4 regions of the Gottfriedia acidiceleris genome follow, and region 1 is predicted to be linked to each of the others. Evidence: predicted binding sites of a transcription regulator. Region 1 holds the regulator's gene; each other region holds the start of a gene.
The links. The regulator Rex, encoded in region 1, represses fermentation and respiration genes when NADH is low (regulators of the CRP and FNR family bind a similar motif). The targets are predictions, from matches to a motif close to TTGTGAAATATTTCACAA.

Region 1 (6,420 bases):
TTTAACCTATTACGATTGACTTTTTATAATAGAAATTGTTGTTTAAAGTCTTTTTGATAGTGAAATTGTTGGATTTTGGAGAAAAATATTATTTATATGTCGAAATTTCAACTATTTCGAATTATTAATATTGGGCAAATAGGATAGAATCTATTAAAGATCGTTGCAAAAAAATGATTTTTAGTCAAATAAAAACCCTATTGCTATATCTAAGCATTTAGGGATTAACTAATTTTTCATTATAAATATTCCATTATTTAAAGAACTATCTAACCATAATTACAGGGAGATAGCACTTTTTTCCTTGATATAGGTATTAGTTATTTTATAAGGAGAGTTAGAATTATTTTGTTCTACAGTAAAAGGTAGGTGGTGCGCGGAAGGGAGAATTATTAGTATAAACATAGGATGATATTAACTTATAGATAGTTCCATTCAATTTGCAAAGAATTTTTTCATAACAATGGACATTCATGCTCACATGACATAAAACATGGAAGAAAAAGCTTCCCAAAAGTTCAGTGACCTAATGAGTAGCTATATGAAATAAAAACAAAAGTGGTCAAAATGTGGTCACGCTAATTATAAACATAAAAAAACCCTTGATTTCTCAAGGGTTTTTCACTTTATTACATCATGCCGCCCATGCCCATGCCGCCCATGTCAGGCATTGCTGGTGCATTTTTCTCAGGGATGTCAGCTACTACTGCTTCAGTTGTTAAGAACATAGCTGAAACAGATGCTGCGTTTTGAAGCGCAGAACGTGTAACTTTAGTTGGGTCAACGATACCTTCTTCGATCATGTTTACCCATTGTCCGTTAGCAGCATTGAATCCAACGCCAACTTCCGCACTTTTTAATTTCTCAATAATTACTGATCCTTCTAGACCAGCATTTGTAGCGATTTGACGAACTGGAGCTTCAAGTGCACGTAATACGATGTTGATACCTGTTGCTACGTCACCTTCTGCTTCGATTGCAGCTACTTTATTATATACGCTCATTAATGCAGTACCACCACCAGCTACAATACCTTCTTCAACTGCAGCACGTGTAGAGTTTAATGCATCTTCAATACGTAATTTACGCTCTTTTAATTCAGTTTCAGTTGCAGCACCAACTTTGATTACTGCTACACCACCAGCTAATTTAGCTAAACGCTCTTGTAATTTTTCGCGATCAAATTCAGAAGTAGTTTCTTCTAATTGAGCACGGATTACGCCGATACGTCTTTGGATTGCTTCAGTTTCACCAGCACCTTCAACGATTGTAGTGTTTTCTTTTGTTACTACAACTTTTGAAGCACGACCTAATTGAGTGATGTTAGTTGTTTTAAGATCTAATCCTAATTCTTCTGTAATCACTTCACCGCCAGTTAAGATCGCGATATCTTCTAACATTGCTTTACGACGGTCACCGAAGCCAGGAGCTTTAACAGTAACTGCATTGAACGTACCACGTAATTTATTTACGATGATCGTTGCTTGTGCTTCACCTTCAACATCCTCAGCAATGATTAATAGTGGCTTACCTTGTTGAACAACTTGCTCAAGTACTGGTAAGATTTCTTGAATGTTTGTTACTTTTTTATCTGTGATTAAAATATATGGGTTTTCTAATTCAGCAACCATTTTCTCTGAATTTGTAACCATGTAAGGAGAAGAGTATCCACGGTCAAATTGCATACCTTCTACTACTTCTAACTCAGTTGTGAAACCTTTTGATTCTTCAAGAGTGATAACTCCATCGTTACCAACGCGCTCCATTGCTTCAGCAATTAATTGTCCAACTTCTGGATCCGCTGAAGAAATTGCAGCAACTTGTGCGATTGACTCTTTACCTTCAATTGGTTTTGAGATTGTTTTTAATTCTTCAATTGCTACAGCAACTGCTTTTTCGATACCTTTACGGATACCCATTGGGTTTGCTCCAGCAGTTACGTTTTTAAGACCCTCACGAATCATAGCTTGCGCTAAAACTGTCGCAGTTGTTGTACCGTCCCCAGCAACATCATTCGTTTTGCTAGCAACTTCTGCAACTAATTTTGCACCCATATTTTCAAATGCATCTTCTAATTCTATTTCTTTTGCGATTGTAACACCATCATTTGTAATTAATGGAGAACCAAATTTTTTCTCAAGAACTACGTTACGTCCTTTTGGTCCTAAAGTTACTTTTACAGCATCAGCTAAAGCGTCTACTCCACGTAACATTGCGCGACGTGCTTCTTCACCAAATCTAATGTCCTTTGCCATGAAAATGACCTCCTTATAATATAAAAAGTATATTTTTTAATTTAAGTATTTTTATTTTATTAACCTATGATTGCAAGTATATCGTTTTCGCGAAGAACTAGATATTCAGTACCACCGTACTTAACTTCTGTTCCTGAATATTTAGAGAAGATAATGCGGTCACCTACAGATACTTCTAAAGTAACGCGCTCACCATTTTCAAGTACTCGACCAGTACCTACTGCAACAACTTTGCCTTCTTGTGGCTTTTCTTGTGCACTACCTGGTAAAACGATACCACTAGCAGTTTTTTCTTCAGACTCAACAAGCTCAATTACAACACGATCACCTAATGGCTTTAACATGTGTAATACCTCCTCAATAATCAAATCATTATTTTTTAGCACTCATGTATATTGAGTGCTAACACAATTATTAGTTTAAATAATATCAAAAAATTTTGCAAGCCCGAAGCAGGCACTTTTCTTGTCGAAATTTAATAAGTTTTTTTCTTAACGATCAAAAGTAAAATAAAAAGTGAAAATTTCTTTTAAGAAACAAAAGAAACGAGTAAAATAATGTACGTGTTGTTATAAACCTTTGGGTTATGAAAAATATCAACACAAAGGAGCTAACGTATTGAAAACTAGAGATTTATGGATTTTATTAACGTATGTCGTTCTTCAATATTCAGCGGTATTTGGGGTGCCCTATTTATTAAATAGTAACTTATACGTTGGAGTGGATCAGAAAACAGCTTCTCTTGAAGCAGTGGCATTATGGGGTTGTATTAGTTTCGTAAGTGGATTAATTATTATACTTATCTTATTACATAAACCCATTTATGAAGGAATAAAGAATCTAAAAGCTAATTATCGTACAATAATAAATTGGGTTGTTTTAGGTTATTTCATAACAATGCTAACTCAAATTGTTTGTAATTTAATTTTAATTTATGTATTTGAACTACATAAGGGCTCAGAAAATACTCAAAATATCATAAACATCGCTAAGCTTAACCCGGCCTTTATTATCATACCAAGTTTAGTTGCACCAATTTTAGAGGAGATTATTTTTCGTCGAATTATTTTTAAAAGGCTTTATAATCGTTTACCATTTATTATTTCTGCTGGAATTAGTTCAGCGGTCTTTTCGCTTATGCACGGAGACTTGCCCTTCTTTTTATCTTACTTTCTAATCGGTTTTGTATTTTGTTATCTGTATAAACGAACAAACTCAATTATGGTTCCAATCTTAACACATATGTTAATGAACTCTTTTGTCGTTTTTCAGCAAATCAATTTACATTAAAAACCAAAAACCCCCAAATTTTTTGGGGGTTTTTATTCTAATATGAATTTATTGTTGTAAAAAATATGCCAATGTTTGCAGTTCAACGGCTAAGTCTATATGATGAATGCGAATATGTTCTGGTACACTAATTCGTGCAGGTGTGAAATTTAAGATTCCTCTAATATTTTTTCCATTTAATCGATCAGCTATTGATTGTGCTACAGGTGCAGGTACAGTTAAAATAACGATTTGAATATCTTCATTCATAACTTCCTCTAGATTATCTAGATTATAAACGGGTACTCCACCTATTTCAGTGCCAATTTTATTTGGATCAATATCAAATGCCATCTCAATTTTTGTATTATTATTTTTTATAAAATTATAGTGTAAGAATGCAGTTCCTAAATTACCAACACCAATTAATGCAACTTTCATAACTTCATGTTGGTTAAGCGCTTTCGAGAAAAAAGTTAATAAATAATTTACGTTATAGCCATAACCTTTTTTACCAAGTGCTCCAAAATATGAAAAATCTCTTCTGATTGTAGCGGAATCTACCTTTACTGCTTCACTTAACTCTGCTGAAGAAACTCTTTGTTTACCTGATAAAGACAAATTCTTTATAAAACGGTAATATAAAGGTAGACGTTTAGCAGTAGCTTGTGGAATTTTAATTTGTTCCGAATCCATTTTTTAATCCCCCACTTACTGTAATTCTTTTTACTATGGTGTGTAATTTGACTTTATTTTAGTAATAAAGTATTTGTTCTAATGTAAAATATACACTATATTTAAGAATTTTGACAGTCTACAGTTATATACATAAAAAATTTTGCAATGAGGTGTTATCCATGATTCTTTTACAAGTAAATAATGTCTCAAAGTATTTTGGTAGTGACATTATACTTTCAAATATAAAATTAGAAGTTCAAATGAGTGATCGAGTTGCCATTGTCGGACGTAATGGAGCGGGAAAATCTACATTATTGAAAATAATAGCAGGTGAAATATCCTATGATGGCGGCGAAATAAATAAACCCAAAGACGTTACTGTTGGCTATCTAGCCCAAAACTCTGGTTTACAAAGCGATAAAACGATTTGGGAAGAATATTATTCTGTATTTAATCATTTAGTAGAGATGCAGGACAATATGCGAAAATTAGAAGTTAAAATGACTAGAGAGGATGTCTACTCTAATCAAGCCGTTTATGACAAGGTTATGAATGAATATGATCATCTTCAATATACATTCAAAGAAAACGGTGGTTACCAGTTTGAAGCAGATATTCGTTCAATAATTAGTGGTTTAGGTTTTAGTAATGAAGATTACGAAACAAAAATTTCCTCGTTAAGCGGTGGACAAAAGACAAGACTGGCATTAGGTAAGCTATTATTGACAAAACCTGATTTGTTAATCCTGGATGAGCCTACAAACCATTTAGATATTGACACTCTAAGTTGGTTAGAGCGCTACTTACAGTCATATCCTGGTGCAGTTTTAATCGTTTCTCACGATCGATACTTTCTTGATCAAGTTGTTAATATTGTTTATGAAATATCTAATCATAAGCATCAACGATTTGTTGGTAATTATAGTAAGTACCTTGAACTAAAGGCAGCTCAATATGAACAAGAGTTAAAACAGTTCGAAAAGCAACAAGAGGAAATCTCTAAACTTGAAGATTTTGTACAGCGTAATATTGCGCGTGCTTCAACTACAAAAAGAGCTCAAAGTCGTAGGAAACAATTAGATCGTATGGTTCGATTAGACAGGCCACTTGGAGACGAATCTTCGGCTAATTTTTCATTTACAATTGAAAAACAAAGCGGTAATGATGTGTTGTCTGTACAAGATTTATATATTGGCTATGATCGTATTCCAACAATTGATCAACCGATGAGATTTGTACTGAATCGAGGCGATAGTGTCGCATTAGTCGGTCCAAATGGTGTTGGTAAATCGACTTTACTTAAAACGATTATTGGAGATTTAGAAAAATTACAGGGAACAATTGATTTTGGTGCAAATGTTTCAGTTGGATACTATGATCAAGAGCAAGCAAAACTAACTTCTAATAAAAGAGTATTAGACGAACTTTGGGATGATTATCCATTAAAGGCCGAACAAGAGATTCGAACAATATTAGGGAACTTTTTATTTTCTGGAGATGATGTGACAAAAATTGTTAACTCTTTAAGTGGTGGAGAAAAGGCAAGATTAGCTTTGGCTAAGCTTATGATGAAAAAAGCTAATTTCCTAATTCTTGATGAGCCTACTAACCATTTAGATTTAGATAGTAAAGAAGTGTTAGAGAATGCTTTATTAGATTACCCTGGAACGATTTTATTTGTTTCTCATGATCGATACTTTATGAACAGATTATCCACAAAAACTTTTGAACTAGCAAAAGCAGGATTATCAATTTATTTGGGTGATTATGACTATTACCAATTTAAGAAAAACGAAGCATTTGAAAAAGAACAAGCAGAAAAAGAGGCTACATTAGCACAAGTTAAACAATCCTCTCAACCAATTTCTGATTATCAACAAGACAAAGAATTGAAGAAAAAACTCCGTCAAACTCAGCGCCGTATAGAAGAAATTGAAAGTAATATATCGCAATTTGAGCTTGATATAGAGACAATCGAACTAGAATTATGTAAGCCAGAAGTTTACGGTGATTTTCAATTAGTACAGGAATTAACAAATAAGAAAAGTGATATCGAAGCTAAGTTAATAGACCTAATGGAAGAATGGGAGAACTTACAAGATTAATGACTAAACGGATAAGCTAATTGCTATCCGTTTTTTCTTATCTACATATTTATCCACATATATTCAATTATCATTTAGCTTTTACACAGGTTTATACACATTATCCACAGAAA
Region 2 (6,420 bases), 1.6 Mb from region 1:
ATTTAGCTACAAAAAATATTGGTGCTGATAAAAGTAGAGGTGAAAAATAAATGAAAAAACCTATACTTATTGGATTTTCAACAATTATCTTGATTTGTTTATACTTACCAATCTTGATATTAATACTATTCTCATTTAATAAATCAAAGATTAATGCACAGTGGACTGGATTTACGTTTGATTGGTATTTAAATTTATTCCATAACCCGCAAGTTATTGATGCCTTTATGAATAGTTTATTTATTGCAATTGTAACGACAATCCTTTCAACAATTCTTGGTACTATTTGTGCACTTGCCTTACATAAGCATAAATATAAATTTTCAAATCTTATTAGTGGGCTAGTTTACTTACCAATTGTCGTTCCAGATATTTTAATGGGACTTTCATTACTAATACTATTTACTAATTTTCATTTTGAATTAGGCAGTATCACAATTATTATTGCCCATGTCACTTTTTGTATTTCATATGTCATTATTCTATTAGCAGCTCGACTTTCAGGAATGTCATCTGATTTAGAGGATGCTGCAAGTGATCTAGGTGCAACACCGTGGCAGACATTTAGATTTGTAACTTTACCAGCGCTAATGCCTGGAATTATTGCTTCAGCACTTTTATGTTTTACATTAAGTATTGATGATTTTGTCATAAGCTTTTTTGTTTCAGGACCAGGTTCGACTACATTGCCAATTTATATTTATGGAATGGTTAAAAAAGGTGTAACTCCTGAAATAAATGCAATTTCAACTATTTTAATTGTTACAATTATCTTCTTAATGGTAATTTCTGAAGTTTTTCGTACTAAAGGTATTAATAATCAAGAAGAATCAGAGAAAAAATCCTATATCGTTTAAAAGTGCTTCTAGTGACCTTTTTTCTAGTTCCACTTAAAAACAAATTTTCTGGTTTAGAATTTATTAAGGCATACTGGATTTTTGTGTCAAATTTTAAGGAGGTAGTCAGTAGGCATTATGAGTATATTTAGAAAAACTGCTGCAATAATGGTTTCTTTAGGCTTAGTAAGTTTACTTTTATCTGCTTGTTCAGTTGGAAAAAAAGAATTAAATATTTATAGCTGGGCAGATAATTTTGATGAGAAGGTTTTAGAATCATTTGAAAAGAAATATGATGTTAAAATTAATTATCAAGTTTTTGCAAGTAATGAAGAGTTGTATGCAAAACTAAAAGCTGGTGGTTCGAATTATGATGTAATTCAGCCTTCAGATTATATGGTTAAACTAATGATTCATCAAAATATGTTGGCTAAATTGGATAAAAGTAAGATGCCAAATTTAAATAATATTTCACCAGAATATACAAATCAAGAGTTTGATCCAAAAGGTGACTATTCAGTTGTTTATACTGGAGGATTAACGGGGATTGCCTATAATCCAAAATATGTAAAAGAAAATATAGATAGCTGGGATAATTTATGGAACCCAAAATACAAAGGTCATGTAACTTTACTTGATGATAATAGAGAAGTATTTGGAATGGGATTAATTAAAAATGGTTATTCAAATAGCTCAACAAATGAAGACGAATTACTAAAAGCTTATAACAATTTAAAAACATTAACACCTAACTTATTAGCATTCGACACAGATACGGTGAAACAAAAGTTTATTACAGAAGATGCATGGATTGGTCAAGTGTGGTCCGGAGATGCTGCTTATATTCAAAAAGAGCTTAAAGATATTAAATGGGTTGTACCAAAAGAAGGATCATCAAGATGGGCAGATACTTTAGCAATACCAAAAGATGCAAAACAAAAAGATTTAGCTGAAAAGTTTATTAACTATCTATATGATCCAAAAGTAAGTGCACAAAATTATGAGGCGATTGGTTATGCTGATCCAAATAGTAAATCAGGATCTTATCATTCAGCGGGGTATAAACAAAATCCGTATATTAATGTAACAAAAGAACAAACTGATGCAACCAACTGGATTAAGGACGTTGGGGACCAAACAGAATTATATGATAAGTATTGGACAGAATTAAAAACTGGCAAATAATATTCCAAACTAAAAAGGTTATCTCAGAAGAGATAACCTTTTTAGTTTGAGATTAATTTGTTTAATAAAAATCGAAATTGATCTCTTTCACTATGCGAAAGATTTTCGAATAAATTTAGCCACAATTCTTGACGGAAATTGAAGTTTTCTTCAATTAAACGTTTTCCTTCATCAGTTAATTCAAGCCATGTAACTCTTCGATCACGGCTATCTCTTTTTCGAGATATTAAATGATTATTAACCAATTTATTCACAGCTGTTGTAATAGAACCTGAAGATAATCCAATTTGTCTTCCAAGTTCAGAAGCAGTAAGTTTTTGATTTTTATATATTAAATATAAAAGCAAATATTTTGGTGGAGTTAAGGAGTTTTTTAATTCCTCATCAGTTTTTTGCCAATTTTTTCGAACTCGAATCATTAAACTTGTTAAATCATCTAGAAGAAGTTTGTCGTTTTCGGTTAACAAGGAAGAGCACACCTCCTAAATTATGATTTAAAGTTGTTAAAAAAGTGGGTATTGTACGTATAGGTTACCAATATTCTAAATCATTTTCAAGAATGCAGGGAATTTAGCCAAGATTTTTAAATTTGTCAAGTTTGGCTGTATAGTATCTATGGTGTTATGTAAATAGTATGATAAAAGACATTGGTAGGGGTGAAGTTCAATGTTTAAGTATTTTAAGTTTAAAATAAATGATACTGTTCAATTTGTAAAGAACGATGGTCATTTCTATCGAGTGATCGGGTACAGGATCGAAAAAAGTATTTATTTAAATGATGAGTACAGTAGCATTATATACGAACTCTTACGAGAATTTGATGGTCTTCAAGTTGACGCTGAAGAAGATGAATTAGTAAGCGTATCGAACTTTGATGAATTCTACGGTTCAATGTTTGAAAAACTAGGCACATTTACAATTAAGTTTGCTAAAAAGCAAGAAGATCTAAAGAAATCAAACATGGTTGAAGCCTCATCTGTGGACGAGCTATTAGATAAATATAATGATTATCGAAGACTGGCAATACTTTTTAAAGATTGTCTTTACGATTTAGCTGCTGAAAATGTTCTAAATGAGCTCACCGATTTTTCTGAATCAAAAAAAGATTACATGCATTAGGCATGTAATCTTTTTTCATTCGTTTTAATTGTAACAGATTTTTTTTGAAATTTACTTTCATAGACCAATTCAGTTACTTTCGCACAAATTGCAACAGAAAGAATTGTATATCCTACTTCATTCCATGATAGGTAGGATAGTGAACAAAGAAGAATTACAGCGTCAAAAATAAAATATACTTTACCGATCGATATTTTTGATTTTTTGCTCATTATGATTGTTATTAAATCATCTCCACCAGTTGCTCCACCACTTCTTAGAATTAACCCTAAACCAAGTCCAGCGAAAATTCCACCTAAAATAGCGGGTATCCAAAGATGATTTCCAAAGTTAAATGTAATATTAGAAGATGTTTTTTCTATTATAGAATAAAAAACAGAAAACGAGATGGCTCCGATGGTAGTATTGAATAATAATTTTCTACCTAAATACAAACCAGCAATCAATATAATTGGAATATCGAGTAGCAAAGTTGTAATTGAAGGTGATATATTTAGTGCGTTTTTTACTAATAAAGCAATACCAATAAATCCACCTTCAGCTAAATTATTTTGATAATGAAAATGATACAGTGTAGTGGCTAAAATAAATGAACCAATTAAAATCATTAAGGTCTCACCCAAACGATTGTTACTCATTGTTATTTCCTCTTTTCGTAGTTAGTAGTTAAAAGTACATCTTATAAACTAACTACGTACATATAGAGCTCGTAGTTAGTTTTTTGCCTTTCTAACTACATAGCTATATATCATTGAAGAAATAACATAATCGCCTGTCAACCATAGTTTCGCCTACCTTCAGTTTTATTTTAGAGTTCTTTTGGTTCTCTAAATTAAAACTGCTAAGTGTAGGATAAGTCTTTACGTTGCCAAATGCTCCTTCGAGCAATCATGGTTACACGTCCTTTTTACCAGTTTTGTTAGAAAAATCTAACAGGTGAAGAATAAGTTCTATGAGAACTTATTCTTAATTTTATCATATGCAAAAATATTTGAAAAAAGAAAAGAATTAACAAAAATCTACAAAATGTAAAAACTAATAAGTAGATGGAAATCAATAATGTGAAATATTTCACAAAATAGACATAGTATTTTCAATAAAAATGATATATATTATATTTGTAAACAATAATGTGAAATGTTTCACAATAGATGATTGATAAACGGGACGTTCTGAACCCTACTGGGATAATTAATGTCCAACATCAGAGGAGGAGAGCCAAATGGCTGTTCAAGAAAAAATTGTCAATGAAATAAGTAACGCTTCTGAAATGGTAAATGAATTAGTAGTAAAAGGACAAAAAGCATTAAGGGAATTTGAAAACTTTAATCAAGTTCAAATCAATGAAATTGTACATTCAATGGTTCTAGCAGGTTTAGATCAACATATGCCACTAGCAAAAATGGCAGTTGAAGAAACAGGGCGTGGAATCTATGAGGATAAAATTATAAAAAATATATTTGCTACAGAATATATATGGAATTCAATAAAAGATAATAAAACGGTTGGGATCATAAGTGAAGATCAACAAACAGGAATAACAGAAATTGCTGAACCTGTTGGGGTAATTGCAGGTGTAACGCCAACAACTAATCCTACATCAACAACATTATTTAAAGCAATCATTGCGATTAAAACAAGAAACCCAATTATTTTCGCTTTTCATCCTTCCGCACAAAAATGTAGTAGAGAAGCAGCAAGAATCGTTCGTGATGCGGCAATAAAAGCTGGAGCACCTGAAAACTGTGTACAATGGATTGAAGTCCCATCTATTGAAGCAACTAAGTGTTTAATGAATCATGAAGGAGTAGCACTTGTTTTAGCAACAGGTGGTGCTGGAATGGTTAAATCGGCTTATAGTACAGGAAAACCTGCTTTAGGTGTTGGCCCTGGTAATGTACCATGCTATATCGAGAAATCTGCTGAAATAAAGTGTGCAGTAAATGATCTTATTCTTTCAAAAACATTTGATAATGGAATGATTTGTGCTTCTGAACAAGCAGTTATTGTAGATAAAGAAGTTTATGAAGAAGTGAAAGCAGAGTTAAAAGCAAATAATTGTTATTTTGCTACAAAAGAAGATAAAAAGAAATTAGAAAAGCTTGTCATAAATGAAGCTACATGTGCTGTAAATGGGGACATTGTTGGAAAATCTGCTTACGAAATTGCAACAATAGCTGGAGTAAATGTACCAGTTGATACAAAAATTCTTATCGTTGAATGTGAAAGCGTTGGTGCAAATGAACCTTTAACAAGAGAAAAACTTAGTCCAGTTTTAGCAATTATAAAAGTAGATGGAAAAGAAGAAGGGTTTAAACGTTGTGAAGAAATGTTAGAGCTAGGTGGATTAGGCCATTCGGCAGTTATTCATAGTAATAATGAAGAAATTCAAAAAGAATTCGGACTAAGAATGAAAGCATGTCGTATTATTGCGAATGCTCCTTCAGCACATGGTGGAATTGGGGATTTATATAACGCATTTATTCCTTCACTTACATTAGGCTGTGGATCACACGGTAAAAACTCTGTATCGACTAATGTGACAACTGTACACTTATTAAATATTAAAAAATTAGGAAGAAGAAATATGAATATGCAATGGGTCAAACTGCCACCAAAAATTTATTTTGAAAAATATTCAACTCAGTATTTAGAAAAAATGCCTAATATTAAAAAAGCATTTATTGTAACAGACGAAGCAATGGTTAAATTAGGTTATGTTGACGTGATTAAATATTATCTAGAGAAAAGACAAGAAAATATTCAGATAGAAATCTTTTCAGATGTAGAACCGGATCCTTCAGATGTTACTGTAATGAAGGGTGCAGATAGAATGATATCATTTGAACCCGATACAATTATCGCTTTTGGCGGTGGATCAGCAATGGATGCAGCCAAGGGTATGTGGATGTTTTTTGAATACCCAGAAACTACTTTAGACGGGCCTAAACAAAAATTCTTAGATATTCGAAAAAGAGCTTATAAATATCCTAAATTAGGTCGTAAAGCTCAGTTTGTAGCAATACCAACTACTTCTGGTACTGGTTCAGAGGTTACACCTTTTGCTGTAATTACTGATAAAGCTAATAATATTAAATATCCATTAGCTGATTATGAATTAACGCCTGATGTTGCAATTATTGACGCTCAATTCGTATCAACAGTTCCTAAAAGCATTACAGCAGATACAGGTATGGATGTATTAACACATGCAATTGAAGCTTATGTAAGTGTTCTAGCTAATGATTATACAGATGGATTAGCATTACAAGCTATAAAA
Region 3 (6,420 bases), 1.3 Mb from region 1:
ATTATAGAAGAAAAAAGTTTAGGGTCTGCTGGCTGTTTAAGACTTTCTAAGCATTTTCTTCATGAACCCTTTCTAGTAGTGAATGGTGATATTTTATTTGACGGCGATATTAGAGATGCATTAAAAACTCATTTAGAAAGTAAAAGTAGATTTTCTATGTTTGTAAAACAAGTTGATAAGTGTGGGTCATACGGGAATGTAAAAGTGAAAAATGGACAAATAATCGATTTTATAGAAAAGCCGAATGAAGGTAGTGAGATTAGTAAATTAGTTAATACTGGAATTTATATTATGAATCCTGAATTATTATATCAAATTCCAGAAAATCGTTATTTTGACATTAGTAATGATCTGATTCCTTTAATGTTAAAAAAAAATATCTGTTTAAATGCTTTTCATTTAAAAGGTTACTGGATTGATTATGGGACGCCTAGAAGATTTGCAAAGCTAAACGTAGATTGGATTGAAGAGAAATTAAACTTACCTATTCCTGCTGTTCAAATATTACCAAGAATCTTTTTAGGTGAGCATGTAACGATAAATAATAATGTGAAGATTGTTTCTCCAGTTATTATTGGGAATGATGTTACGATTGAAGAGAACTGTATAATCGGCCCATATGTATCAATTAGTTCTAATATTCGAATCAGTCAAGGCAGTGTATTACATCATCAAGCTGTCTTTCAAAAATATACTCTGAATTATGAGAATAAGTTTGTACATAATTCAATAAAAAAAATATCAAAAGAAATACATTGAATCACTAAAAAGTATGGAAATTATCGCGAAAGAATGTTATTATATACAAGTCTGATTATGTCACTATGTCAGGAGGGAAAATAAAATGCGCGTAAATATTACATTAGCATGTACAGAATGCGGAGATCGTAACTACATCACTACTAAAAATAAACGTAATAACCCAGACCGTCTTGAGCTTAAAAAATATTGCCCAAGACTTAAAAAAGTTACAGTTCATCGCGAAACAAAGTAAACAGTAGGAATTTTCCTACTGTTTTTTTTATGTTTAAATAATTATAATTTTAATTAGAAACTCGATCCTTACCTAAGGAGGCCATTATTATGGAAAAAAAAGAAATTAGAAATTCGATGATGAAAAACTTGAAAAATATTTCAGCATCAGAAAGAGATGAAAAGTCAAAACAAATTATAGAAAAATTATTAAATACAGAACAAATGAAGAGTGCAGATATTATAGCAACAACAATGCCAATGGAGCATGAAATAAATACTAAGTATTTAATCACTGCTTGTTGGAAAAAGAATAAATCAGTTGTTGTCCCTAAATGCAACCATGAGACTAGAAAAATGCATTTTTACAAAATCAATTCATTTGATGATTTAAAGAAAGGTTATTTTGGAATACAAGAGCCGATAGAAGAAAAATGCGTGGAAATAAGAAAAGAACTTATTGATTTAATAATTGTGCCTGGAGTAGCATATACAAAAAATGGTGAGCGACTAGGATATGGTGGTGGTTATTATGATCGCTATTTAGAAGATTATAATAAACAACTTTTAGCCTTAGCTTATGACATTCAAATTATTGATGAATTACCAATAGAAAAACATGACATTAAGATGCCGTTGGTTTTAACAGAATCAAGAATAATAGAAGTGATTTAATAAGTGCATAATGTGACACGATTTGTTCGAAAATAGATAAGACTGAATTGGAGTCTTATTGAAAAAATTAAATTTGTGCAGACTAATATTGTAACAAGTTTGTAAAAAGTATCACAAACTTAGAGTGGAAATACATATATAATAAAGAAGTCCCAATTACTTACACTTTTAAAACACAAATGAGGTGGATATTATGTTACACAAAGAAATAAATCGTGTCGCACTTATCGGAACAGGTGCAGTTGGAGCTAGCTATGCTTTTGGTATGTTAAATAAAGGTGTTGCCGAAGAATTAGTTATGATTGATTTAAATAAAGATAAAGCGGAAGGGGACGCAATGGATTTAAATCATTGCCTGCCTTTTGTAGATTCTAGAACAAAAATTTGGGCTGGAGATTATAGTGATTGTAAAGATGCGAGTTTAGTCGTCATTACTGCTGGAGCAGCTCAAAAACCTGGAGAAACTCGCTTAGATTTAGTTGCAAAAAATTGTGCTATCTTTAAAGGAATCATTGGAGATATTATGGCTTCAGGATTTGACGGTATCTTTTTAATTGCTACAAATCCAGTAGATATTTTAACTTATGCGACTTGGAAATTTTCAGGATTACCAAAAGAAAGAGTAATCGGATCTGGTACTAGTTTAGATACTGCACGTTTTAGATATATGCTCGGTGATTATTTTAATGTTGACGCAAGAAATATCCATGCTTATATTATCGGCGAACATGGTGATAGTGAACTACCAGTTTGGTCTAAAACAAATGTTGGTACCTCACCAGTTCACCATGTATTAAAGAAAAATCCAAAATACAGCCAAAGAGAGCTTGATGAAATCTTTTTAAATACACGTGATGCCGCATATCACATTATAAAGAAAAAAGGTGCAACATACTATGGAATTGGAATGGGCTTAGTTAGATTAACAAAAGCGATTCTAAAAAATGAAAATAGTATTATTACGGTTTCTGCATATTTAGATGGACAATATGGAGAACACGATATATATATTGGCGTTCCAGCAGTAATTAATCGTGGTGGAATTCGAGAAGTTGTTGAACTAGATTTAAATGAATTAGAGCAACGTCAGTTTAAAAACTCTGTAGACACTTTAAGAAAAACAATGGAACCTGTTTTACGAAACGAAAATTAAGTGAGTGATGATAATTTTTAGCAAACACTAGTAAAGTTTTTCAGAAAAATATTATGAGTTCATCTTTAGAAAAGACCTCTTTCTATTTGAAAGAGGTCTTATTGTATAGATTATTTGAAAAATATGCCAACTTTTAATATTGTAAAAGTAACAATAAGATTTAAGGAGGTAATTTTGAAAAAAATCAATAGTAAGATCTCATGGTTATTAATAGTAATATTCATTATTGGACTAGCTCTATTTTTTGGAAACCAAAATTTTTTTAATAATCATCTAAAAAAGACTAAAGAGACTTCTTTGAGTTTTCCTAACTACGATGATACAGCAATCGAAGCTGAAAATGGATTATTAGCTGTAACAAATCCTACATCTAATTTAGTATTAGTTAATAAAGAAAGAAAGCTACCAGATGGGTATGAACCGCCTGATCTAGTATATCCAGTCGTTCCTTTACATGGAGTAAACAAAGATAAGACATTAATGAGAAAAGAGGCGGCACATGCTTTAGAAAAATTATTTGAAAGAGCAGAAGCAGATGGCATAAAGCTTACTCCAGTTTCCGCATATCGCTCTTTTGATCGACAAAAAAGCTTGTATAATTATTATGTGCAAATTCATGGTGAAGATTGGACTCAATCTTTTAGTGCTGTTCCTGGTACAAGCGAACATCAAACTGGTTTATCAATAGATGTATCCTCTCCAAACTTCGGTAACAAGCTTGAACAAGGATTTGGAGAAACGAAAGAAGGAACTTGGCTTGCAGACCATGCGCATGAATTTGGATTTATCATTCGTTATCCAGAAGACAAAGTAGATATTACTGAATACAATTATGAACCATGGCATATAAGATATCTCGGGATAAAATACGCTACATATTTATATAAAAATGATTTAGCTTTAGAAGAAGTAATAAAGCCTAAAAAATAATTGTAAATTCCTACAAAATAAATGGTTTGTTTGGTATTTCACATTGACGAGTAATCGTTTCCAACTTATACTTATTACATGTTTAGAAAGATAAAATAATAGGAGTTAAGTATGAAATCCGTATATGATATTCAACAATTTCTAAAGAGTTATGGCACCATTATTTATACAGGTGATCGATTAGCTGACTTGATGTTAATGCAAGATGAGCTAAAAGAATTATTTTTAGCGAATATACTTGAAAGTAAAGATTTACAAATTGCTACCATGATCTTAAAAAAAGAAATGGATGAAATAAAAAATAAAACGGTTTAATGAAATCGTTTTTTTTAGAATCTATTGCAAACGATTTCACTGCGAAGGGAGAAGACTTTATGGCTAAAATGATTGTAGGTGTAGATTTAGGTGGTACAAGCATTAAATTGGCATTATTAACAAATAACGGGGAATTCATCGATAAATGGGAAGTACCAACGGATAAATCTGATAGTGGTAAGCATATTCCTAAAACAATTACAATTGCAATTGAAGAAAAGCTTAAACAGATGGATAAAACAAAGGAAGATATCGCTGGAATCGGTATTGGAGCTCCAGGATCGGTTCGATTAGAAGATGGACTTATATTTGCAGCAGTAAATTTAGGTTGGGTTAATTTTCCTTTAAAAGAAATTCTAGAAAAGGAATCAGGTATTCCTGTAATCGTTGATAATGATGCAAATATAGCAGCTGTTGGCGAAATGTGGAAAGGTGCTGGAAATGGAGCAAAAGATGTAGTAATGGTTACCCTTGGAACAGGAGTCGGCGGAGGCGTAATTGTAAATGGTGACGTTGCACATGGAATTAGTGGATCTGCTGGTGAAATTGGCCATATCACAGTACAACTTGAAAATGGAGTATTATGTAACTGTGGAAAAAGAGGATGCTTAGAAACTATTTCTTCAGCAACAGGTATTGCAAGAATAGCAAACGAGAAGTTACAAAATACGACAAAAGAGACGGTTTTAAAAGAAGTGTCGAATGATTCACCAATTACAGCAAAGGATGTTTTTGAAGCTTATGCCACTGGTGATGAAGTTGCAGAAGAAATCGTAAATCATGTAATGAGATATCTAGCTTTAGTTTTAGCCGGAGTTGGAAATACTTTAAATCCTGAAAATATTATAATTGGTGGCGGTGTATCAAATGCAGGTGAACTGTTATTGAAACCTCTAAAGAAATATTTTGACGAATTTGCTTTCACAACAGTGCGAGATTCGACAAAACTTTCAATTGCAAAATTAGGGAACGATGCAGGAGCAATTGGTGCAGCATATTTAGTAAAAAAATTTATTACTAATGAAATTTAACTTAAATTTAAGGTACTTCTAATTGAAGTACCTTATTATGTTTATTGTATTGAATTGAAAAAAAAATTAGTTATTTGACGACGGAACTAGTTTATGATAAATTGAATGACGTTAGAAAAAACCTAAGGTACGTCAAATAATTTATTTAGATCCATACATTTAGTAGCTAATAATTGTATGAATCATTCCAAAAATTCTTGGTATAAAAATGCCAATAAAATAGATATGTGAATTGACAAACATTGTTTTATAATAGATAAAATAGATTAATAGTCTAAACAAGAGGAGGAACAGAATATGTGGAAAAAGTTTATTAAAAACTTTGGATTCCCGTTACTTGCTGTATTCCTTTTATGGATTAAAGCAACGATTCTTAGCCAATTTTATTTTGATTTAGAAATTGAAAATTCAATGCAAGAATTTATTTTGATAATTGCTCCTATATCTTCATTATTAATATTTATAGGTATAGCTCTTTTTGCAAAAGGACCAAAACGAAATAGAGCAGTTATTTGGATTACTATAATCATGTCCTTTATTTTAGTAGCTGATACAGCTTATTATTCATTCTTTGACGATTTTGTAACAATTCCAGTTTTATTTATGACTCGAAACTTTGGGGATTTAGGTTCAAGTGTTAAAGCAATGATTAGCTATAAAACAATCTTAGCTTTTTCTGATATTTTCATCTTAATTGCAGTTAATTATTTCTGGGGTAAAAAATTCTTTACTACTGGTAACATTAAAGGCAAAGCTAGAACAGCTTATTTCTTAGCAGCGGTTGCTATTTTCTTAGTTAACCTTGGTTTAGCAGAAACTGAACGCCCACAATTATTAACACGTTCTTTTGATAGAGAATACATTGTTAAATTTTTAGGATTATACAATTACCACATATATGATATGGTTATTCAATCAAAAACATCTGCTCAAAAAGCGATGGCTGATGATAGTGAATTAGCTGGAATCGAAAACTTTATTCGTGCTAACGATACAGGTGTGAATGCACAATTACATGGTAAATATAAAGGTAAAAACGTAGTAGTAGTTTCATTAGAATCATTACAAAATTTCGTAATTGGACGAAAAATTAATGGACAAGAAATTACTCCTTTCTTAAATAAATTTACGAAAGAAAGTTATTATTTTGATAATTTTTACCACCAAACTGGACAAGGTAAAACATCTGATGCTGAATTCTTAATTGATAATAGTTTATTCCCATTAGATCGTGGTGCTGTTTACTTTACAAACAGTGGTAATACGTTTACTGCAACACCAGCAATCCTTAAACAGGATCAAAATTATTACACTTCTGTAATGCATTCAAATAATAAATCGTTC
Region 4 (6,420 bases), 740 kb from region 1:
GACAATAGCTTGTGAAAGCATATATGCCTGAATAATAATTGCCGTTACTTGTATAATTGTTAAAAAAGATAGGATTATTAATAAACGATTAATCCCTTTAAATTTAATAAGATCTTTTCCCATTAATAAGTCAAATCCTTCTCATCCACTCTTTTTCTAAACACATAATAACTCCAAATTTGGTAACCTAGTACGAATGGTAATAATGTACATGCAACAATTGTCATTACCTTTAATGAATATGGACCTGATGATGCATTATAAACAGTTAAGTCATACGTATTTTTGATTGAACTAATCATGACTCTTGGGAATAGAGAAGTAAACAGTGTCCCGACTGTTAATACAATACCAAGACCCGACATAGCAAATGACCAACCATCTCGTTTTTTAAAGATGAATATTGTAGCAAGAATATAAGATACTACGATTAATAAAATTAGTGGAACTGTTATATATGCTTTTACTTTAAACATATCCGTTTCAAAATATGCCATACCAGTAAAGGCAACTAAGAATAGGAATACCGGTATGATTACCATACGTGCTAGAGAACGTGCACGGTTTCTTAATTCTCCAACTGTTTTTAATGTTAAAAACATTAATCCGTGTAAGAGGCATAATAATGTCACCGTTACTCCGCCAACTACTGTAAATAAATTTACGTAATCTGTAAAACCAGCAGATATATTCATATTTTGATCGATGGGCATACCTCTAAGGATACTCGAGAATAATACACCGAATAAAAATGGTGGTAATAAACTACCGAAGAAAATGACCCAATCCCAAGCTTTTGCCCATTTAGAACTTTCAACTTTCCCTCTGAATTCAAAAGCAACACCACGTCCGATTAATGCCATTAATACAAATACAAACGGAATATAGTATCCACTAAACATCGTTGCATACCAATTTGGGAATGCTGCAAAAATTGCTCCGCCTGCCGTTAATAACCACACTTCATTTGCGTCCCAAAACGGTCCAATTGTGTTTATTAAAATTCTTCTTTCAGTATCATTTTTAGCTAGTAGCTTTGTAGATATACCTACACCAAAATCGAAGCCTTCTAAGAAGAAGAACCCTATAAATAAAACTGCTACGAGTAAAAACCATAATTCATTTAACTCAATCATATATTGATTGCCTCCCTTTCAAACGGATCGACAGTAGGAACTTTTTCAGTTTCAACATGGTGTGTTCCTTTTTTAATTTCTTTCACAAACAAGTAAACTAAAACAACTGCTAATATGGCATACATCGTTGTAAACGTTGTGATTGAAAAAATGAGTGATCCTTTTGAAACATTCGGTGATACGGATGCAGCAGTAGTCATTAAACCGAATACAGTCCATGGTTGGCGACCTATTTCCGTCATAACCCATCCAGCTGTATTTGCAATAAACGGTAAAGAAATTAGTAAAATTGATGCCTTTAAGAATAGATTTTTTGATTCTAATTTCTTACGATAGCTAAAATATAAACCTAGCATCGCCATTAAAATCATGACCATTCCTGCTCCTGCCATTATTCTAAAGCTCCAGAAAGTTGTATTAACTGGTGGAATATAATTTCCAGGACCATATAATTTCTCGTACTGCTTTTGTAATGTATTCATACCAGGTACTTTACCTTCAAACTTCTCATAAGCCAGATAACTTAATAAATATGGTACTTCTACCTCGTATTTATTTTCTTTCTTTTTCGAATCAATCAGACCAAAGACCATCCAGCTTGCAGGGTCTCCGCTGTCTTTCCATAGACCTTCACTTGCAGCCATTTTCATCGGCTGAGTTTTCATTAAATGCTTCGCTTGAGAATGTCCGCTAAATGCAACACCAATTCCTGCAATTAGCGCGAACACCATTGCAAGATTAAATGCTTTTTTAAATAATTCTATTTCCTGTTTTTTTAAGATTTTATATGCACTTACACCAGCAACAAATAACGCGCCAGTTGCTAATGCTCCAGCGATTGTGTGAGGAAACTCAACTTTAAGTTGTGGATTTGTAATAATCGCTAAAAAGTCGGTCATTTCTGCGCGACCATTTTTAATCGCAAAGCCAACTGGCTCCTGCATAAAAGAATTGGCTGCTAAAATCCAAAATGCAGACATTAACGTTCCGAATGCAACTAACCAAATACACATTAAATGAATTTTTTTATTAAGTCTTTCCCAACCAAATATCCATATGCCTAAAAATGTAGATTCCATAAAAAATGCTAAAAGTGCCTCAATTGCAAGTGGTGCTCCAAATACATCACCTACGAAACGAGAGTATTCAGACCAGTTCATACCAAATTGAAACTCTTGAATAATACCTGTCACAACACCAACCGCAAAATTAATTAAAAATAAGTGCCCAAAGAATTTTGTTAACTTTTTATATTCTTCTTTATTTCGAAGCACATACAATGTTTCCATAATTGCTACCATAAATACTAAACCTATTGAAAGTGGTACAAATAAAAAATGGAAAATTGTTGTAGAACCAAATTGTATTCTTGCAAGCTCTAACACACTCACAGTACATCCCCCTTAGGATCAAAATCATTTCAAAAAAATTTTCATTAAGCTCGAGCGAAATTTTGAACATTTTTTCACAAATAAATCATTAAGTAAATTTTAGAGAACCACTCTATAGTACTCTTGTTACTTCTAGTTTACTTTTCCAAAGGGGTTTTTGCCTTAATCTTTTTTGTCTAAATCGTGTCTATAAATTGTCTATTTTGTGACATAGTTCACATTCACTGATAAAGTTACTTTTTAATTCTAAAGAAAGCTCGTTGATTGGTGAGCCTTTACACGAAGACAGAGGCGTAGTTGCACTCATATTTAATATTTCGTCGAGTTTTCTCCTCCGCTGGCAATTTATACTTAACGTGTAAAATAGTCGTCCCTTTTTTTCCTTAGCTTTGAGCTTATTAACTAAAAAAACATTACTGAAAGCAACCATATAATGGCATTGCTTCAATAATGTTCCGAAAAAGCTAAAAAAAGTTGTTCATTATTTAAGATAGAAATACTGGACCATAAACAAGGGCCCCTCCGATTACGTATAACGTTCAAGTAATAATAAGGAAAGTACACTAATTATAATTGTTTGCGTTAGGCCTACCCCCATTATATGAATCGTTAAAAAAGTCAAAGGCCATAATGCCAAGAAAACGGCGATTAAAGGTCTAACTAGTGACGTCATCTTTTTGACTTTTGGTGAATTCTTATGCTCCATTAATATGCTTAATAAAGCAATCATCAAGATTAGAGAGGGTGTAATTGTTGCAAATAATCCTACAAAGGAACCAAAAAAGCCGCCCTCAACATTTCCAATATATCCGGCCATCTTTGTAGTAACTAAGTAAAAAAGAATTGAAATCTTTTTTTATAAGACTCCAATCCTTTTATTATTTTAAGCCTCGATTTCACTTAATTGTTTTTTCTTGGATAATTTAACTCGAACTGCAAAAGTTACATTTGTTAAGATAATGAATAACGCTGCAAATCCACATAAATAGTAGACTTGATCCCAAACAAACCCTTTGCTAACAGAACTAGAGATTAATTCTCTGAATCCTTTTATTGCATAAGTCATAGGTAAATATGGATGAATGGTTTGGAAAAATGTTGGCGTTAATGAAATTGGGAAAGTACCTGAAGTTCCACCAATTTGTAATAACATCATAACAAACACTAAATATTGACCTATATTTCCTAATGTAACAGTTAAGAATTGTATTAATGAATAGAAGGTCAAGCTAGTGATAATGGTAAACACTACGAATAACCACACGTTTTTAACATCAAGACCCATACCGTAAATTAAAACCATATCTGCTACGATTGATTGCATGATCCCCACGAAAATAAGAACACTATATTTACTAAAGAACCAAGCTAAACCAGTAGTCGGAGCAATAGAGTTCTTTCTCATTGGATAAACTGAAGTGAACATTAACCCACCTGCAAAAAGTCCAATAGATAATATATAAGGTGTTAATCCTACACCATATTCTTTTACATTATTTAATTTATGAGAAACTAGCTCTGTAGGTTCTGCAAAGAATTTATCAGTTGCATCACTAGTTTTAACTTTATTAACTTCATCTCCTCCATCTTTTAGGGATTTATGAAGTTCAGTTGTTCCTTTTGTTAAATCAGTTGCTCCTTTCAATAAGTCTCCAGACCCACTATATAACTTATTCGTTCCATCAGATAGTTGTTTAGAACCATTATTTAATTGATTGATCCCTTGGACTAATTGGTCCCCACCTGTATTTAATTTACCTAGGCCAAATGAAAGTAATGAACTTCCTTCACTTAATTCCTTTGTACCATTGTATAAAGCATTACTTCCTTGAGCTAATTGATTTGCTCCATTAGACGCTTCTTGCAATTTACTATTAAATAAACTTAAATTTGCATTTAATTCTTTTTGTCCAGCAAGTAGATTATTTGAACCTTCATATAATTGACCTTGTGCTGCAGCAATTTGATCAACACCATTTTTAATTTGATTACTTCCTTTTGATAGTTGATCTAAGCTATTTGAAATTGCTTGTAATTTCTGTAATTCTTCTTTACTTAATGAACCCTCTTTCAATCCATTAACGATTGATTTAAGAGCATCATTAGTAGTACTTAGATTCTGATTAAATCCTGCTTCATTTTTTTGCAGTTGGCTTGAGCCAGCATAAGATTGTTTTAGTCCTGCATTCAATTGGTTACTTCCAGCTTCTAGCTTAGAAGAACCAGCTTCGATTTTATTGCCACCATCTACTAGTTGCGATAGTCCATTATTTAAATCACTAGAACCTGCTTTTAATGTACCAGTTCCTTCTAGAAGAGCGTTTAAACCAGTATTTAATTTATTTGCACCATCACTTGATTGTTTAATACCATCCGATAATTGTGTCGCTCCACTTTTCAGTTTCGTACTACCATTTTCAAATGTGATCATGCTGTCATTTAATTTTTTTAAATTTTTATTTAAAACATCTGTTCCATCTGTTATTTTTGCTGCACCATCATTGATTTTACCGGCACCATCAGATGCTTTTGTCATACCTTCACCAATATCCTTGAAATTATCAAATACTGTTTTAGCATATTGTTCTGTAATTTCTTTTGAGATATTAGCATTTACTTCTTTCATTGCATTTGTACCAATTTGTGCGCCTACATAGTTTTTACCCGCATTCGTGTAATAATTTAATTTCATTTTCTGCGGTTTTTCGTCTAATAACGTAGCTGCATTTTTGGAGAAGTTAGAAGGTAATTCGATGACTAAATAATATTTTTCATCGTTTAATCCTTCCATTGCCTGTTTTTTATTTGTAACTTTCCATTTGAATGATTTATTATCTTTCAATCCGTCTACAAAATCTTTCCCTACATTAAGCTTTTTATCATTAAACTCAGTTCCCTTGTCATTGTTAACAATTGCGACAGATAGTTTTTCTGTTTTATTATAAGGATTCCAATAAGCTGATAAGAAAATTAATGAGTAAAGCATTGGTACAAGACCAATTGCAATGATTGTAGCAATCGTCATTGGTTTCTTTAAAATATTTTTCCATTCTTGTTTAAACACATTCTCACTCCCCTTGTTAGACCAATTGACCAAATGTGTATTATGGTCAATCCATTGCATTTAAATAGTTTAATACTCCCTTTTATAAAAAAATAAAAGGTAATACTAAACCATTCTCCCGTTAAACTCATTTTCATGTTTATTCTGGACTTTTATTTCCTATTAATCCAAATAAAATTAATTGCACCATTTTATTTATAGCGTCATCTGTAATATGCATTGGATCATTATCCAGAACACTCTTTTGTAGATTAAGAATTGATATAATCGTCGTAATCATACTTAAACTTAGTATAGGAATTTCTAAATGGAAATTTGTTTCTTTTGCAAGCATTCTTGATTCTATTTCTTCTTCAATTGGTGTTTTACGATAGATCTGTTGGAAGAAAATTTCTGATAACTCAGGGTGTCGTAAAGTTTCACTGATCAAGATTTCAATTTGATTTCGATTCTTTTCTACCCATCTAATCCTTTTCTCAACATATAACCTAAGCAATTCTTCAATTGAAAGCTTACTAAAATCCTCTTCCATCCAAACGTCTTGAATATCTGGTTTTACACATGTAATTAATACATCCAGCTTGCTTTTAAAATACTTATAAATCGTTGCTTCGGAAATTTTACTTTCTTTTGCAATTTGATTAATTGTCGTGCCATCATAACCATTTTTCGCAAATAAATGTTTAGACTTTTCTAGTATTAGATGTTTTGTTCTTTCTCCTTTATTCACTTTTTACCTCCTTAAAAACCTTTGTTAAAAAGGAATTAAATTTTAGGTATTAGCATGCTACAAAAAAAGTAAGTGTTTATTCACTTTTCTAGTATATTC

Region 2: adhE (bifunctional acetaldehyde-CoA/alcohol dehydrogenase) is a predicted target of Rex. The motif match lies at 4,200-4,217, and genes of this name have one in related genera.
Region 3: MY490_RS07520 (L-lactate dehydrogenase) is a predicted target of Rex. The motif match lies at 1,747-1,764, and genes of this name have one in related genera.
Region 4: MY490_RS19945 (cytochrome ubiquinol oxidase subunit I) is a predicted target of Rex. The motif match lies at 2,731-2,748, and genes of this name have one in related genera.

Annotation. Positions count from the first base shown of each region.
Region 1 covers NZ_CP096034.1:262,856-269,275, reverse strand. The annotation lists gene groL (chaperonin GroEL) at 630-2,255, opposite strand; gene groES (co-chaperone GroES) at 2,315-2,599, opposite strand; gene MY490_RS01445 (CPBP family intramembrane glutamic endopeptidase) at 2,874-3,545, shown strand; gene MY490_RS01440 (redox-sensing transcriptional repressor Rex) at 3,594-4,220, opposite strand; gene MY490_RS01435 (ABC-F family ATP-binding cassette domain-containing protein) at 4,382-6,307, shown strand.
Region 2 covers NZ_CP096034.1:3,331,613-3,338,032, reverse strand. The annotation lists gene MY490_RS15940 (ABC transporter permease) at 1-50, shown strand, start outside; gene MY490_RS15935 (ABC transporter permease) at 51-857, shown strand; gene MY490_RS15930 (polyamine ABC transporter substrate-binding protein) at 975-2,021, shown strand; gene MY490_RS15925 (MarR family winged helix-turn-helix transcriptional regulator) at 2,063-2,488, opposite strand; partial or broken gene MY490_RS22370 (histidinol dehydrogenase) at 2,688-2,886, shown strand; gene MY490_RS15915 (YitT family protein) at 3,137-3,748, opposite strand; gene adhE (bifunctional acetaldehyde-CoA/alcohol dehydrogenase) at 4,363-6,420, shown strand, end outside.
Region 3 covers NZ_CP096034.1:1,587,312-1,593,731, forward strand. The annotation lists gene MY490_RS07505 (nucleotidyltransferase family protein) at 1-759, shown strand, start outside; gene rpmG (50S ribosomal protein L33) at 845-994, shown strand; gene MY490_RS07515 (5-formyltetrahydrofolate cyclo-ligase) at 1,084-1,647, shown strand; gene MY490_RS07520 (L-lactate dehydrogenase) at 1,841-2,800, shown strand; gene MY490_RS07525 (M15 family metallopeptidase) at 2,975-3,730, shown strand; gene MY490_RS07530 (YqgQ family protein) at 3,842-4,045, shown strand; gene MY490_RS07535 (ROK family glucokinase) at 4,105-5,076, shown strand; gene MY490_RS07540 (LTA synthase family protein) at 5,374-6,420, shown strand, end outside.
Region 4 covers NZ_CP096034.1:4,214,687-4,221,106, forward strand. The annotation lists gene cydD (thiol reductant ABC exporter subunit CydD) at 1-123, opposite strand, end outside; gene cydB (cytochrome d ubiquinol oxidase subunit II) at 123-1,136, opposite strand; gene MY490_RS19945 (cytochrome ubiquinol oxidase subunit I) at 1,133-2,527, opposite strand; gene MY490_RS22385 (chromate transporter) at 3,054-3,344, opposite strand; gene MY490_RS19950 (YhgE/Pip domain-containing protein) at 3,411-5,591, opposite strand; gene MY490_RS19955 (TetR/AcrR family transcriptional regulator) at 5,731-6,321, opposite strand.